2 regions of the Pradoshia sp. TA40_28 genome follow, and region 2 is predicted to be linked to the other one. Evidence: riboswitches for the same ligand, from Rfam matches in the RefSeq annotation. Region 2 holds a riboswitch; the other holds the start of a gene.

What was found. Region 2 has a riboswitch for thiamine pyrophosphate ahead of AC58NB_RS10905 (hypothetical protein). Riboswitches for the same ligand answer to the same signal wherever they lie in the genome.
Region 1: linked by a shared signal. The riboswitch ahead of thiT (energy-coupled thiamine transporter ThiT) and the one ahead of AC58NB_RS10905 (hypothetical protein) in region 2 are both predicted to bind thiamine pyrophosphate.

Annotation. Positions count from the first base shown of each region.
Region 1 covers NZ_JCATZO010000007.1:179,067-186,794, forward strand. The annotation lists gene AC58NB_RS11560 (hypothetical protein) at 282-575, shown strand; gene AC58NB_RS11565 (transglycosylase domain-containing protein) at 695-2,704, opposite strand; gene AC58NB_RS11570 (hypothetical protein) at 2,813-2,977, opposite strand; gene AC58NB_RS11575 (universal stress protein) at 3,263-3,763, shown strand; gene AC58NB_RS11580 (helix-turn-helix transcriptional regulator) at 3,924-4,388, opposite strand; gene thiT (energy-coupled thiamine transporter ThiT) at 4,692-5,282, opposite strand; TPP riboswitch at 5,397-5,497, opposite strand; gene AC58NB_RS11590 (dicarboxylate/amino acid:cation symporter) at 5,561-6,820, opposite strand; gene AC58NB_RS11595 (hypothetical protein) at 7,195-7,371, opposite strand.
Region 2 covers NZ_JCATZO010000007.1:55,937-63,664, reverse strand. The annotation lists gene AC58NB_RS10950 (YajQ family cyclic di-GMP-binding protein) at 1-159, opposite strand, end outside; gene AC58NB_RS10945 (DUF3941 domain-containing protein) at 286-420, opposite strand; gene AC58NB_RS10940 (DegV family protein) at 509-1,366, opposite strand; gene AC58NB_RS10935 (YitT family protein) at 1,502-2,344, shown strand; gene AC58NB_RS10930 (DUF3813 domain-containing protein) at 2,383-2,577, opposite strand; gene AC58NB_RS10925 (competence protein) at 2,578-2,715, opposite strand; gene AC58NB_RS10920 (Cof-type HAD-IIB family hydrolase) at 2,794-3,612, opposite strand; gene AC58NB_RS10915 (prolyl oligopeptidase family serine peptidase) at 3,758-4,519, shown strand; gene AC58NB_RS10910 (metal-sulfur cluster assembly factor) at 4,591-4,899, shown strand; TPP riboswitch at 5,038-5,137, shown strand; TPP riboswitch at 5,205-5,305, shown strand; gene AC58NB_RS10905 (hypothetical protein) at 5,392-5,634, shown strand; gene thiM (hydroxyethylthiazole kinase) at 5,638-6,393, shown strand; gene thiD (bifunctional hydroxymethylpyrimidine kinase/phosphomethylpyrimidine kinase) at 6,390-7,205, shown strand; gene thiE (thiamine phosphate synthase) at 7,184-7,728, shown strand, end outside.

The sequences.
Region 1 (7,728 bases), 120 kb from region 2:
AAATCCCAACGTTATGATACTTGCTATTGCAAGTGTTACTGTGTAATCAACCATCCTCTAACCTCCTCCAATCCTTATCAAGTTAAAAATAACATAATTAGCGTTTAACTAGATGGATAAAAAATGAAAATATTTTACAATTTCATGACTATCCTACTATTTATTCCAAACATTCCATTCCAACATAATTTACCCACTTCAACTATATTTTGTTTAATAAATCAAACACAGGGTAAATAGTGTATATAAATAATTATAATCCAGAGGAAAAGGTGAGATAAATGAATTACGAAATCGGTTCTTCTGAACTTTCTATTCAAAAACAAATAACACTTCCACAATTGATGTGTATTGCAGATTATGCGAAAAACTATAATGGAACAATAAAACTAGCAACGAAAAGCCAAGAAATAAATGTAAATGATATTCCCTCATTAACTGCATTTTTCTTAACATTGGGTACTGATGCTCAGGTTAACGTACTTGTTAAAGGTGAAAATGCTCAAGAGGCAATCGAGCAAATCGAAACTATTTGTTTGGAAGAAAGTACTGAATTGACGCCATCTATGTCTTAATAACTGAATGGTAGAAGAAAAGCCCATTTGAAACCGTAATAATTACGATTTCAAATGGGCTTTTTTCAGTTTACTGATTTTTTGTATCTAAGTGTTCCTTATCCTAAGACCGCCAAGCATTAATTTTTCCAGCGATTAAGCCATTCATCAAAACTCTTATTGATTTTCTCCTTTTGCTCTTTCCAATAGTTTTTGAAGCGGTTTTTTTCAACTTCTTTCTCCATATCGTTGATTGTTGGAACATCAAACGTTTCCTGTTCCATATTTTGCAATGCAGCTGTCATCATTTCTTTAAAAACAATATTTGCACCGCTTGTGTTATCTTTTAAAAGATACTGATTAACTGTCGTTCTGTCATATCCCATCCACACTGCACCAACAAGGTTAGGAGAATACCCAACAAACCATTGGTCTTTTACTGCATTTGGTGCTGATACTCCATTTACCTGAGTTGAACCTGTTTTGCCGGCTATCTCTCTATTTTCTACTTTTGCATTTGTTCCAGTTCCACCTTCATGCTCAACTACTCCTTTAAGCATCGCTGTCATATTATCAGCTATTTTTTTGGTGGTAACCTTTGTTTCTTTTCCTTTAAATACACCAACTTCTTTTCCATTCGCATCCACAATCTTTTGGATAAGATGCGAATCCTGACGTATACCTTCATTAGCAAAAACGGAATAAGCAGCGGCCATTTCTAATGGAGAGACCCCTTCATTTAAGCCTCCTAGAGCCAGACCAAGATTACGATCCTCCTTTTTTAACTTAATACCAAACTTCTCTGCATAATCTATTCCAGTTTGTATACCTATTTCATTTAAAAGCCAAACTGCAGGGATATTTTTAGATTTATAAACAGCCTCGAACATCGGGACTTCTCCCTCATACTGATCATTATAATTTTTTGGAGAATAGCCTCCGGCAAATTCCATTTCTTCATCTATAATCATATCTACAGGTTTGTACCCTTCTTCAAGAGCAGGTGTATATACCGCAAGCGGCTTCATCACTGAACCTGGCTGCGCTTTTAGCTGAGTGGCTCTGTTGTATCCAAGAAAAACGTGATCTCCTCTTCCCCCCACGAGTGCCCGTACGCCTCCTGTCTTGGGATCAAGCAAAACAGCACCACTTTGGACAAGCTCATTGGGATTTGATCCTTTTGCGAACAACTCATCTTGTTGATATACCTTTTCGACAGCTGCTTGCATGTTTTGATCCAATTCAGTATAGATTTTGTATCCACCGGTTAATAATTCATCCTGGACAATTCCATATGTTTTTCTAGCTTCCTCGATCACTTGGTCTACATAATATGGATACAGACCTTTTAACGGGTCGCTTAATTCTGTCAATTTGATTTCAGTGTTAGCTGCGGATTCCCTTTCTTTATTCGTGATAAAACCGCTATTTTCCATTTGCTTTAGCACGACTTTCTGTCTCTTTTTAGCAGCATCATAATTTTTATATGGGTCTAATGCTGAGGGAGCATGTATTAATCCGGCTAGCAAAGCCGCCTCAGAAAGATTAATCTTTTCAACTTCTTTACCAAAATATACTTTGCTGGCATTTTGGATTCCCCAGGCACCATGTCCAAAGTAAATTTGATTTAAGTACATTTCCATGATTTCATCTTTTGTGTATTCGCGTTCAATCTGACTGGCAATGGCAACCTCCTTCAACTTTCTTTTTAACGTTTGTTCAGGAGTTAGCAACGTTATTTTTGCCAGTTGCTGTGTAATGGTGCTTCCCCCCTGTACGACCGATCCTGCTGTAAAATTTTTGTATGCGGCCCGAATAATCCCTATATAGTCAATTCCATTGTGTTCATAAAAACGTCGATCTTCTATGGAAATTACGGCATCGATAACATGCTGCGGAATTTTATCGATCGGGACACCTTCCGCTTTATTACCCGAAATTTTGCTTGCCTCTTCTCTATCCCTATCATAAATAATAGTTGGCTGCATAAGCTCAGTCTTTAAATGAGACAAATCAACTTCCAGATTCAAAAGTATATAAAAGAATATACTCACGATAAGAGCTACAAAAGATATACCAAGCAGAAGAATGTGTATTAGACGAGAATGGTCGAATATTCCAAGTGCTTTTTTTAAAAACTTATGACCCATCCTTATATCCCTCCACTAAAATCAATTAAATTTTTATGCATTTTTACATATTATACACAAAAAATAAAAAAACAACTGATAGGCAGTTGTTTTATGTTCACTCTATTTTCATTTAATAAACTCATTATTCGAGGCTTCAATTTCTTTATGCAATGTTTCCATATACATATACACTATTTGTTTTACTTTCACATCTGCTCCCAAAACATCCAAATGAGTTAAGCATTTTTTAATAATAGGGTGAATATCCTGGGGTTGTTCGTCTTTTAACATCCTCATCACCTCTTTTTTCTATAATACAAGAATACAAGATAATGAGAGGTATGACCACCGGTCTTTTGGCATATTTATCTAATTTTTTTACATACTGAATACTATGTGTAATTTCACTGGTTTTTTTAGCAAATTATGAGCCTTTTCAAATCATAGGCTATTTTTCACACATCTTTTTTCAAAATTGCACCCTACCAATAGATTCTTCATCTATTCACCATGTTTCCAATAATCAAATTTAGGATAAATAAAAAAGAACAACCAAATAGAAGGGACTGAATCTATATGTTTAAACATATATTGGTGGCGTTTGATGGCTCAGATTCGGCTAAATTAGGATTATCAATGGGATTAAACTTTTGTAAGAGTAATGAAAACTCATTGTTATCAGTTGTTTATGTTTATGAGAAAAAAAATGAAGCTTATATTCATGATGAAACATTTGTTACGTCCAGCACAGCACCATTCTATGCGGATACCAGCCATGGCCAGGCGATCATCTCAGATAAGAGTCCTTTTATAAATGACAACCCATCTAAGACTACTCAACTTGAGGAAATTGAAAGATATGTAGAAAGCCTTGAAGATAACAATCTAATCCATTCTCATTTTGTTGTACTGGAAGGAACAACCGATGATATGATTCTTCAATATGCAGAGAAAGAAGGTGCCGATTTAATCATTGTTGGCAATAGCAGCACCTCTGGTCTTCGTAAATTATTCCTTGGCAGTGTTTCTGAAAAAATTATTAAAAATTCCAGCTGCCCTGTTTTAGTAGCCAAATAAGGTTAAATATTCCTAATTCTTACATGACCTCCTGCCTCACTGTAAAAAAACAGGAGGTCATCTATGTGCCGAATCAAACTAAAAACCATTCAATTGAAAAGAGACATCCCAGAATAGCTCCATTCATATGTATGGCAGGAATCTCTCTCCATAACAAAAATTATGATTGCAATACTTTATTGACTAGTTCTTTAAATTTACTATGGGCATCATTTTCATTTAATGAGCTATAGATCCGGTACTGATCCCCATCCAAGATCCGGTAGTGTTCACTAATCATATTTTGTTGCAGAACGTACCCGCCTTCAAGCAGAACATCTTTCCACCATACCTTACCACCAAGCATCTTTTCTTTCCTATAATCAATTCTTTCCCTTGAAACGGTTTCAATAACTTCGAGTGGATCCCCGCCAAATAATGTTTGCACAGTTAAAGTTTCACGAAACAATGAAACAACAGCCACAACAGTTGTCCAACTTGCTTCATTACGTTCCTTTTCAATTTGCACCAATGTTTTTTTGGAAATCCCTATAATTTCAGCCATCTTGTCTTGTGTATAATCAACCTCAACCCGGATTAACCTCATACGTTCAGATATTAGACGAATAATCTCATCCTTACTCATAAACATCCCTCTTCCCATCAATATTAATTAATTTTATATACACTCCACAATCAATGTTCACTACTACTATTATAATAGAAATAAATGGAAGATAGGTACTATAATGTATATATTTACTAATTTTTTTATATTCCCTTGTTCTTCATCCTAAAAACCTACTGTAATTATTCATAAGGGTCAGAAGAACTATCTACTAAAAACTAGTCATTATGAAACGAAAAGTTAGAACGTATAGGGAGAGAAATGTAAAACTCAAAAAGGCTCTCAATCATGTTGAGAGCCGAGATATCGATTTTATTCTTTTTAAGAATGATGTGCAGGTTTTCTTAGAATGACTCGTGGTGCCGCAGCAAATAACAGCATCATTATACATCCGCTCACTATCACACTGGGCATCATATAGGATAAATTATACAGCAGCGAAAATACTACGACCGATTGCCCATCCGCTACACCTGAACCAAAGAATACCATCCCGGCAATAAAATGCGCGATAAAGCGCAAGGCACTGCCGAGTAGGATTCCTAAAAGGATCATACCAGTAGTTTTCAAATTTTTCTTTCGAATTTGTTCTCTTTCAACATACTTAAATACGAGTCCCGCCAAGCCAACAACCGTATAGGCAACAATATAATCAAGGAACCCTTGTACAGGGTGCATGATATAAGCAGTTCCTGACAATATTTGCAGTAGACCGAGCAATAAACCTGATGCTACGCCTCCTTTGATACCCCAGCGATAGGACATTAAAAAGACAGGTACCATAGCGATTGATACGCTTCCTCCTTGAGGCCATAAACTGAAAGATAATACATTGGCCAATAAATCAAAGATAAAGGCCAGAGCAGAAAAAACAGCAATCTCAACCATAAATAATAATCGATTATTTCTCATTAAACTTCCCCTTTCTAATCAAGAGTTTTGAATCGTAATCTAAAGTCTTGATTCGGGCATCCAAAAATGCAAAAAAGCAATGCGCGCATAAAATGGCTCGCATTGCTTACATTTACATTTATTCAGCCACATTCCTACGCTAGTGTTAACTAACAGGTTCAAAGGGTCAGAACTCAATCGTTCACTCTCAGCCATTGGCTCCCCTTGTGGAATACTATTCATTTCTTACATCCTACTAATATTTTCATTCATTAGCAAGTATTATCTATTAAGACTAATTAAGCAGTCATTTCTTCTACTTCAAATTCTTCTACTTTATTTACTTTTTCTTCACGTTTCTTTTCAGATTCAGCAATGATAACCGCACAGGATGCATCTCCTGTAATATTAACTGCTGTTCTAGTCATATCAAGTAAACGATCAATACCCAATATTAGACCTATACCTTCAACCGGAAGGCCAACCTGTCCAAGAACCATTGACAATAGAACTAACCCTACACCTGGCACTCCAGCTGTCCCAATGCTGGCAAGGACAGCAGTTAAAATGACTGTGATTAATTGCGTCATCGTAAGTTCCACGCTGTAAGCCTGAGCAATAAATACAGTTGCTACCCCTTGCATAATAGCTGTACCATCCATATTGATGGTAGCGCCAAGTGGTTGTACAAAACTGCTGATACTTTTTGGTACTTTCAACTCATTTTGTGCAAGTTCCATAGCTACCGGCAAAGTTGCACTGCTAGATGATGTACTGAAACCTACTGTCATAGCTGGGAAAAACTTTTTGAAGAACTCAATTGGATTTCGTCTTGCGAATATGGCAATAGCTCCCCCGTATGTGAAAATGGTATGAATCAATAATGCCAATAACACGACAACCATATAAAGACCCATACTTTTAATAGCCGGGAGACCCTGACTGCCAATAGCCGTTGCGATCAAGGCAAAAGTCGCATATGGCGCTGCCTTCATAATAAGGTTAACCAAGTACATTAGTACCTCATTACCTTGCTCCAACAGGTTTATAATACCCTTTGTCTTCTCACCAAGAGCCGTAATTGCAATACCAAAGAAAATAGACATTACAATTACTTGGAGCATATTTCCTTCAGCCATCGCCTGAATTGGATTCTTTGGAATGATATTTATGAGTGTTTCAGAAATAGAGGGGGCTGTAGTGGCTGTATATTCAGCCGAGGCAATATCAAAATTACCTCCATTCCCTGGTTTAATGACTAATGCAAGGAATATACCAATTGTAATGGCAAATGCAGTTGTAGACAGGAAATATAGAATCGTTTTACCACCGATCCTCCCGAGTTTTTTGGGATCACCCAGACCTGCTGTTCCCAAAGTAATTGAGATGAGTACAATTGGAACAACCAACATGGTAATAGCATTAATAAACAGACTGCCAATTGGTGAAAATGCTACAGTATTTAAGATTTCAAATAATTGAGGTGAAAAAATATTAAGAGCTAATCCAACAATTGCACCAAAAAATAATCCTAATATAATTTTAATTGTAAGATTCATAGATGTCCTCCTTCATTTTTTTGATACTATTTTAAAAATCCTACCTAACAAGGAGGATTTATCAGAAAACCATCCAACTGAATAGATGTGTTTTTTATTATTATAATATAATAATAGTAGATTATTCCTAAGATGACAATGGAAAGAATTACAGGAGGTATTTATGTAGTGCGCTATAGCTTTATTTTAAGGTGATTCACTATCACAAGAACGATATAGAGAACTGAACTGAGAGTAAATGTCGAATAACGAGTATTCACTGTTCAGTAATTCCACCTTTAATAACACTTATAAAAAAAAAAGACGCCTATATACGTCTTTTCAGAGAATAATTTTCCGTATTATTCCATTATGTTTTTATGTATATATCATGATTAATGACTTTTCAAATCTACTTGCTTCTTGGACTCTGATGTATATGTATTTTCAGTCATTATTTCATTACTCAAAACAGAGGAACCTGAAATAAATACATTCGTAAATATTTCATAACGAGATTTTGTCTTTTCAATGATAACTCCCTGCACTTTGAATTTAGATACGATATCCATATACACAGTCTCCACCTCTAATTTATACTAATCCATACAAATATACCCAGGTAACCAACCCTCAAACCTGCATTTGAGCATTTTATTTGACATATAACAAAAATCAATTTTTCTATTTCAACCATATGTAGATTACACTGTAATCATGTTATTTATATAAATAAGCCTACCCTTTAAATTTTACTAAATTGCAGAAAAAAAGAAAGTCCTATTTTTTATTTTAAAGAAAATATACTCATATCAATAAATTAGGAATAAAAACAAATGCTATTCATTTGAAAATTTAATATAATGGTTATTAATAACTCTTTTCCAAATACTTCTCTTTTTTAATCAAGGGGTGATTCACATGGGAAG
Region 2 (7,728 bases):
AGAAACAAGAACTAGTTCTTCATTTTCCAGACGAATATCACTTTTGCTTCCTTTAAAATCATAGCGTGTTTTAATTTCTTTCACAGCCATCGTAACAGCGTTAGATACCTCAGATAGGTCAATTTTTGAAACTACGTCAAATGAGCTCTCTTTAGCCATATTATCCCTCCATTTTTATACTAATTATAAAAAAACCTCTATATAAGTTCAAATACAAGTAAAAAAAAAGAGGATTTTAATTGAAATCCTCTTTATACACAGTTAAGATGTGAGATGGAGATTTACTTATAAGTGATCAGTTTTTTTTGAAAAAGATTTTTTTCCGGCTTTTCGGTTTTTCTCTTCCTGAATATTTTTTAATTCATGCTTTGCTTGGTTATCTCTGGCTTTTTTATTGTTATCTGAAGTATGATATGCCATGTGTGCTATCCCCTTTGCAGTTTATTTACTGAGACTACGTCTAGTATGTTGCAAGTAGGGGAAAATATGTATACATCAGAATACAGACTCAGGATAATTTATTTAGGAAGAATATAGCAATGGTACCTGGGCCGGCATGAGCGCCAACAGTTGCACCGACAGATGAAATATAAACAGATTTTGGTTGGAAATTCTCCTCAATCAATTGCTTAAATTCCATCGCTTTTTCGATATCGTCGCCATGGCTGATTCCAATTATTTGTTTATCCAATTGGTCGCCGCGTTCTTTCATTGTTTCAATTACGGCTTGCAATAGTTTTTTGCGGCCGCGAAATTTGTCTAGTGGAACCAGTTTACCATCTTCAACATTCAACAGTGGTTTGATATTCAATAATCCGCCGATAAAGGCTGAAGTTTTAGAAATTCGGCCGCCTCGAGCCAGGTATTCCACATTGTCTACGGTAAATAAATGTTCCATATGGGAAGCAGTGAACTGTGCTGTTTTTTTCAGTTCTTCCATGCTGGCTCCCTTGGCAGCTTTGCGTACGGCTTCCATGACGACTAAGCCATAGCCTAAAGAGGCACATTTACTATCTATTATTTCCAATTGAAGATCTGGGTACTCAGCTTTAACTTCGTCTCTCATCATAACCGCTGTTTGGTAGGTACCGCTTAATTCGGAAGAAAATGCGATATAAAGCCCGGATTGTTTATTTTTTGCCAGCTGTTCAAATTTTTCATAAAAATCTTGTGGAGACACCTGTGATGTTTTAGGTGCTTTTCCTTTACGCATGGCATCGTAGACTACTTTTGGTTTGATGGTGATTTGATCATCATAGTCCTTGTCATCAAGATGTACTTTTAATGGAAAAAGAATGATATTGTTATCCTGGAAGTATTCTAATGGCAAATCACTTGCACTATCAGCCAAAATTTGTACACTCATATAGACACCTACTTTTTTAAAATTTTCTTAGTTTAATTATAAGTCTACAATCTTTTTTAGAAAACAAAAATTGTTCACAACCTATCTTATAATGGAGAATTTATTTGTAGTTGTCAACTTAAGGAGGAGCTAGATTTGGTTTGGAATGAAACAAAAAAAATACTTGCTGTTGTGATTGGAGCTTTATTAAATGCAATCGCAATGAATTATTTCTTAATTCCTGCGAACATTTTTGCGAGTGGGTTTACGGGCACAGCTCAAATTATTTCTGCAGCATTGGACATGTTTACGAATATTAATTTATCAACGGGGGTATTATTACTTGCTCTTAATATTCCGATTGCTATCCTTGCTTGGTTTAAAGTTGGGCGGTCATTCACGGTGTACAGCTTTTTAGCTGTTTTACTAATGTCCTTATTCTTAGAAATTTTACCTGTGCAGTCGTATTCGGATGATATTATCCTTAATGCTGTGTTCGGTGGTGTAATTGGAGCCGCAGGTGTTGGAATCACTTTACGATTTGGTGCTTCCACGGGTGGTATGGATATTGTGGCAATGATTCTTTCAAGGATTAATGATAAGCCAATTGGGATTTACTTTTTAATGCTGAATGGAGCTATTGTGGCCATTGCTGGACTTATGTACTCAGAAGAACAAGCACTTTATACATTAATTTCTTTATATGTATCTACAAGAGTCATTGATGCGATTCATACAACACATATTAAAGTTACGGCTATGATTGTAACGAGACATGCTGATGAATTGAAACAGGCTATTCATTCCAAGCTGGTACGCGGAATAACGATGATCCCTGCTGTCGGAGCCTTTACTGGTGAAGATAAAAACATGCTGATGATTGTAATCAGCCGTTATGAACTTTATGATTTGCAGAGTATTATTCAAGAAGTCGACCCGCATGCCTTTACGAATATCGTTCAATCTACCGGTGTTATCGGTTCTTTCCGTAAAGATTAAAAAAAGGGCACAAGACCTTAGTCTTGTGCTCTTTTTCATTAGTTTGAATGCTTTTCAAGGGAATCAAGTATATCCTGCATGGTATGCAATTGAGCCTGCTCAGCCAGAGTAGAGTTAGCGAATGCAGAAGAAAGCTCATTCCGTGCTTTGGTGATTAATTCTTGCTGATTGGAGCCATTTGTCTGCGCCAATTCTACCGCTTTCTGAGCACGGCTAAATAATTCATTACGCATTTATAAACCTCCACAGGTAGAATTCTGTGCTGCTTCCGCCTCAGCCATAGTTGTGCGATATGGGAATCGCTCACTATGTTTGGATACAGCAGTCTTACCGTCTTGGACAAAGCGCTTTGATTTATTCCTTTTTCCCATGGAATAACCCCCCGCATTCAAGTTGTGACTCTAGAAATGAGAGTCATTTTTATCTTAACCATCAAGAGATTATGTTAGTCATGCAGACTTAATATTGAATTTTTCTTCAAGGAAGACGGCAATTCCATCTTCTTCATTCGTTAATGTAATATGGTTAGCGACCGTTTTCAGCTGTTCGATACCATTGCCCATGGCCACGCCGGTGCCAACATAATCAAGCATTTCTAAATCATTATCTTCATCACCAAATGCGATGATATTCTTTCTGGAGATCCCTAAATCTTTCGCAACCAAATCAACGCCAACGGCTTTACTCATCCCACTTTTTACGATTTCGATAACATGCCATGGATCTGCCCAGCGTCTGTGATCAATGACTTCAGCATGGACATCGGAAAGGTGCTTTCTGATATTGGTAACATCATCCTCGTCAGAATGGATAAGCATGGACGTAGGAGAGGTCTGTAAAAATTGACGAAGATCTCCGGTAGTCACATTAGGGCTTCCAAGTTGGAAAATATCAATTAATTTTTCATCATGATAATGGAAATACACATCATCCTTTACCTCAGCGATAATATTGTGATAACGATAATTATTCAAAGCTTCCACAATTTCTTTGGCCACTTTAATATCAAGCGGTGAATGATGCATGCCCCAGCCTGAATGGAGGGGATGATGGATAAACGCGCCATTAAAATTCACAATTGGTGTTTTAAATTGCATTTCACGATAGTATGGTTCGCTGGAACGGTATGGTCTGCCTGTCGCTATCATAACTTCATGGCCATTATTTTGTAATGTTTGTAATACGTTTTTAGTACGTGGAGAGATGGTTTTATCATCTTTCAACAAAGTTCCATCCAAATCAAGTACAATTAAATGTTTATCTGTCATAGGGCTCTCCTTCTAAATAAAATTTATTTTAGAATTATAAGTTTAATTAATTCCATTTAGATTCCTCATTTATATATCATAACAAGTATAAGGAGTTATTGGTATTGTTTGGTTTATAAAATATATATATAGAATGGGGATAACAATGATACAAATAGAAAAAGTATATGTAGAACATATTCCAATGCTTATTGTCGGAAAGCAGGATATGAATAATGTACCTCTTCCCGGGTTTATCTTTCTTCACGGATTCACCAGTGCGAAAGAACATAATTTACACTATGCTTACCTCTTGGCGGAAAAGGGATTCAGAGTGTTTTTGCCTGAGGCCTATTTACACGGTGAACGAGAGGATGGGGGTACAGAGAATTTATCAAGTTCATTTTGGAAAATTGTCATAACCTCTATAAAAGAGCTGCATATGATAAAAAAATCTATCACTGAACATGGTTTGGCCATCCATGATTGTATAGGTCTTGGCGGAACGTCAATGGGGGCGATTTCCACGCTTGGTGCATTAACTCAATATGATTGGATTCGTGTTGGAGTAAGCATGATGGGGAATCCAGCCTATAGAGAGTTTGCGGAATATCAAGTAAATGAATTTGAAAAACAAGGGATTGATTTAGGAATTACGGAAGAAGAGAAATTAAAAATATTCGGTACTCTTGAAGAACTTGATTTATCCCTGCAACCTGAGAAATTAAAGAATCGCCCACTTTTCTTCTGGCATGGGGAAAAAGATCAGGTTGTACCAATTGCAGGGGGTCGTGCATTTATTGATCAACACCACGAAAAAGTAGAATCTGGCATGATTACTTACATATCTGAAAAAAACGCCGGACATGCCGTTACAAGAAAAGGATTGCTACAGGCTGTTAACTGGATAGAGGAAAAGCTTGTATAAGGATTAAGAATGGTCAGATTGTTCAAAGTTTGGTAGGATTGAAGAAAGAATATGATGGAAGGAGATTTACTATGGATCAAGATATGAAAGATAGCATTATGAGCGCGTTGGAAGAAGTTTTGGACCCTGAATTGGGTATTGATATAGTGAACCTGGGGTTAGTCTATGATGTGAACATGACTGAAGAAGGTGATGTGACAGTGAAAATGACTTTAACAGCGATGGGTTGTCCATTAGCTGGAACGATTGTCGATCAGGTCCGTTATGCACTGAAAGAACTTCCAGAAGTCAAAAATGTAGAAGTTGACATCGTTTGGACACCAGCATGGACAAAAGATCGTATGTCCCGCTATGCAAAGATTGCTTTGGGCGTTCAATAAGATGAAATTTTTCGAAAGAGAGAGTTATTTATGAGCTCTTCTTTTTACGGAAGGGTACTTAGCTTGAATCGACATCCAGCAACAAACATAAAGTTGGATTGAAAGTAGCTTTTCTTTCTGTTAAAGTATAAATAATCAAATTATTTGCAGGGGGACTCATTTCTGAGTTGAGAAGGTAAAACCTGACCCTTTGAACCTGTCAGTTAACACTGGCGTAGGGAGCAATTAGTACATAGGCCTATTCGATATGTGCGAAAAGCTCTTCAAGGTATTTAGAAGAGCTTTTTTTGTTTCCAATTAAATAGTTTTGATTGCGGGGGGACTCATTTCTGAGTTGAGAAGGTAAAACCTGACCCTTTGAACCTGTACAGTTAATACTGACGTAGGGAGCAATATCATCAGTTGATATGAGACCCTTTTTTAGTATGTGAAATACTCACACTATTAAAGGGTCTTTTTCCATACGTCCACCAGAAAAATGGAGGGCTGAAAATGAATTTTTGCAAAGAAGTACAAAGAGAGAAGAGTATTTGTTGGCAAAGGAGATTCGAATATCCATTCATGCTAAATTTCGCCGAAAGGACATTGCCGTTTGTGAATTTGAGCCGCTATGTGCAGCATGCCGATGAACAAAAGCAATATAAGTTAAAAGAACCTTTCCAAAAAAGCCATTTGTACGAGCGATTTTTTGTAAAAAGGCACTGCCTAAACAAAATTGGAATTCGGAGGGGTTAACTAATGTTTAAACAAATTCGAAAAAGGAAGCCGCTTATTCATTGTATGACTAATTATGTGGCAGCACCTATACAGGCAAACGGTCTTTTGGCAATTGGTGCAGCTCCTATTATGGCTGATGAAGAAAATGAAATGGAGGAAATTGTCAGGAGGGCAGATGCTTTACTCCTCAATATTGGAACACTTAATAAACGGACAAAAGAAGCTATGCTGACAGCGGGGAAGGCAGCAAATATCCATGGCATTCCAGTCGTACTTGATCCGGTAGGTGTGGGAGCGAGTACATTTCGTAAAGAAAGTGTTCAGGAGTTCTTGGAAGAAATTGATTTTACTTTAATTCGTTGCAATGCAGGGGAGCTTGCCACCATTGCTTGTGTGGACTGGACACAAAAGGGAGTAGATGGTGGATCAGGTGAGATGGATATAGAAAAGGAATCAAAGAAAATCGCCAATCTATATAACTGCTTTGTGATTGTATCTGGAGAGAAAGATGTTTTAACGGATGGGTCAATATGCGCCATGGTAGAAGGAGGCCATATCAACATGACACAGATTACCGGTACAGGTTGCTTGTTAAGTGCAATTTCTGCTGCTGCCTTGACAATCAAAGAGGTAAATCTGGTTCATTTGCAGGAACTGTTACATGAATATAAACTTGTCGGCAGTTTGGCCAGTAAACAATCTCACTATATAGGTGACTTCCAAACAGTCATTTTAAATGAATTGAATCGGTTATCCAGGGGGGAGGACTTGATATGAAAGTAGTTATGACGATTGCTGGTTCTGACAGTGGCGGTGGAGCAGGAATCCAGGCTGATTTAAAAACTTTTCAGGAGTTGAAAGTATTTGGGACATCAGCCATTACGTCCTTAACAGCGCAGAATACAAACGGAGTACATGAAATCTATCCTGTTGATCCCTTGTTTGTTCGGAAGCAAATTGAAGTACTTGTTGAAGATTTTAATGTAGCAGCCATTAAAACAGGCATGTTATATTCTGAGGAAATTATTGAGGAAGTATATCAAGTACTAAAGGATCTCGACATCCCACTTATTATTGACCCCGTTATGGTGGCAAAAGGCGGAGCGAGTCTATTGCATGAAAAAGCGGTACACAGCCTGCGCACAAAGTTATTTACTATCTCTAGCATGATTACACCCAATATACCGGAAGCGGAAGTACTGAGTGGAATAGACATCGTAACTGCAGAAGATAGGAAAAAGGCAGCAAGAATCATTTTGAGCTATGGAGCAGAATGCGTGGTCATAAAAGGCGGCCATATAGATCATCAACATATTGCTGAGGATACGGTCTACTTGGCGGGTGGAGAGACATTCAGTTTGCAAACGGAAAGAATACACACAAAAAATACACATGGAACAGGTTGTACCTTTTCTGCTGCGATTACAGCTTTTCTTGCAAAGGGATATTCGACCCGTGAAGCAATTTTAGAGGCGAAAAAATTCATCCAAATGGGAATCAAATATGATTTACGATTGGGACATGGGCATGGACCGACGAATCATTTTGCCTATAATCAGTATGATAAATGTGGGGTGATTCTAAATTGAATCGTAATCTCCTACGTATTTATTTTGTAATGGGATCACAAAATGTCTTAAACAATCCATTAGATGTGCTTGAAGAAGCGTTAATAGGGGGAATCACTGCTTTTCAATTTCGGGAAAAGGGTGAGGGAGCACTCTCCGGGGCTAAATATCTGGAATTGGCAATAAACTGTCAGAGCCTTTGTAGACAATATGGTGTACCGTTTATCGTAAATGATGATCTCGAATTAGCAATCCATCTTAATGCGGATGGTATTCATATCGGACAGGATGATCTACCGGTACAAAAAGTTAGGGAAATGATGGGGAACAAATGGGTTGGCGTATCTGTACATACTATGGCTGAAGTGAAAGAAGCCATTAAATATGGAGCGGATTATGTAGGAATTGGACCTATCTTTCCTACAAATTCAAAAAGTGATGCCAAGAAACCAAGCGGGACCAGATTTTTAAGGGAAGTGGCAGATCTTTATCCAGAACTGCCGATTGTAGGGATAGGCGGCATAACACCGGACAATACACGCGA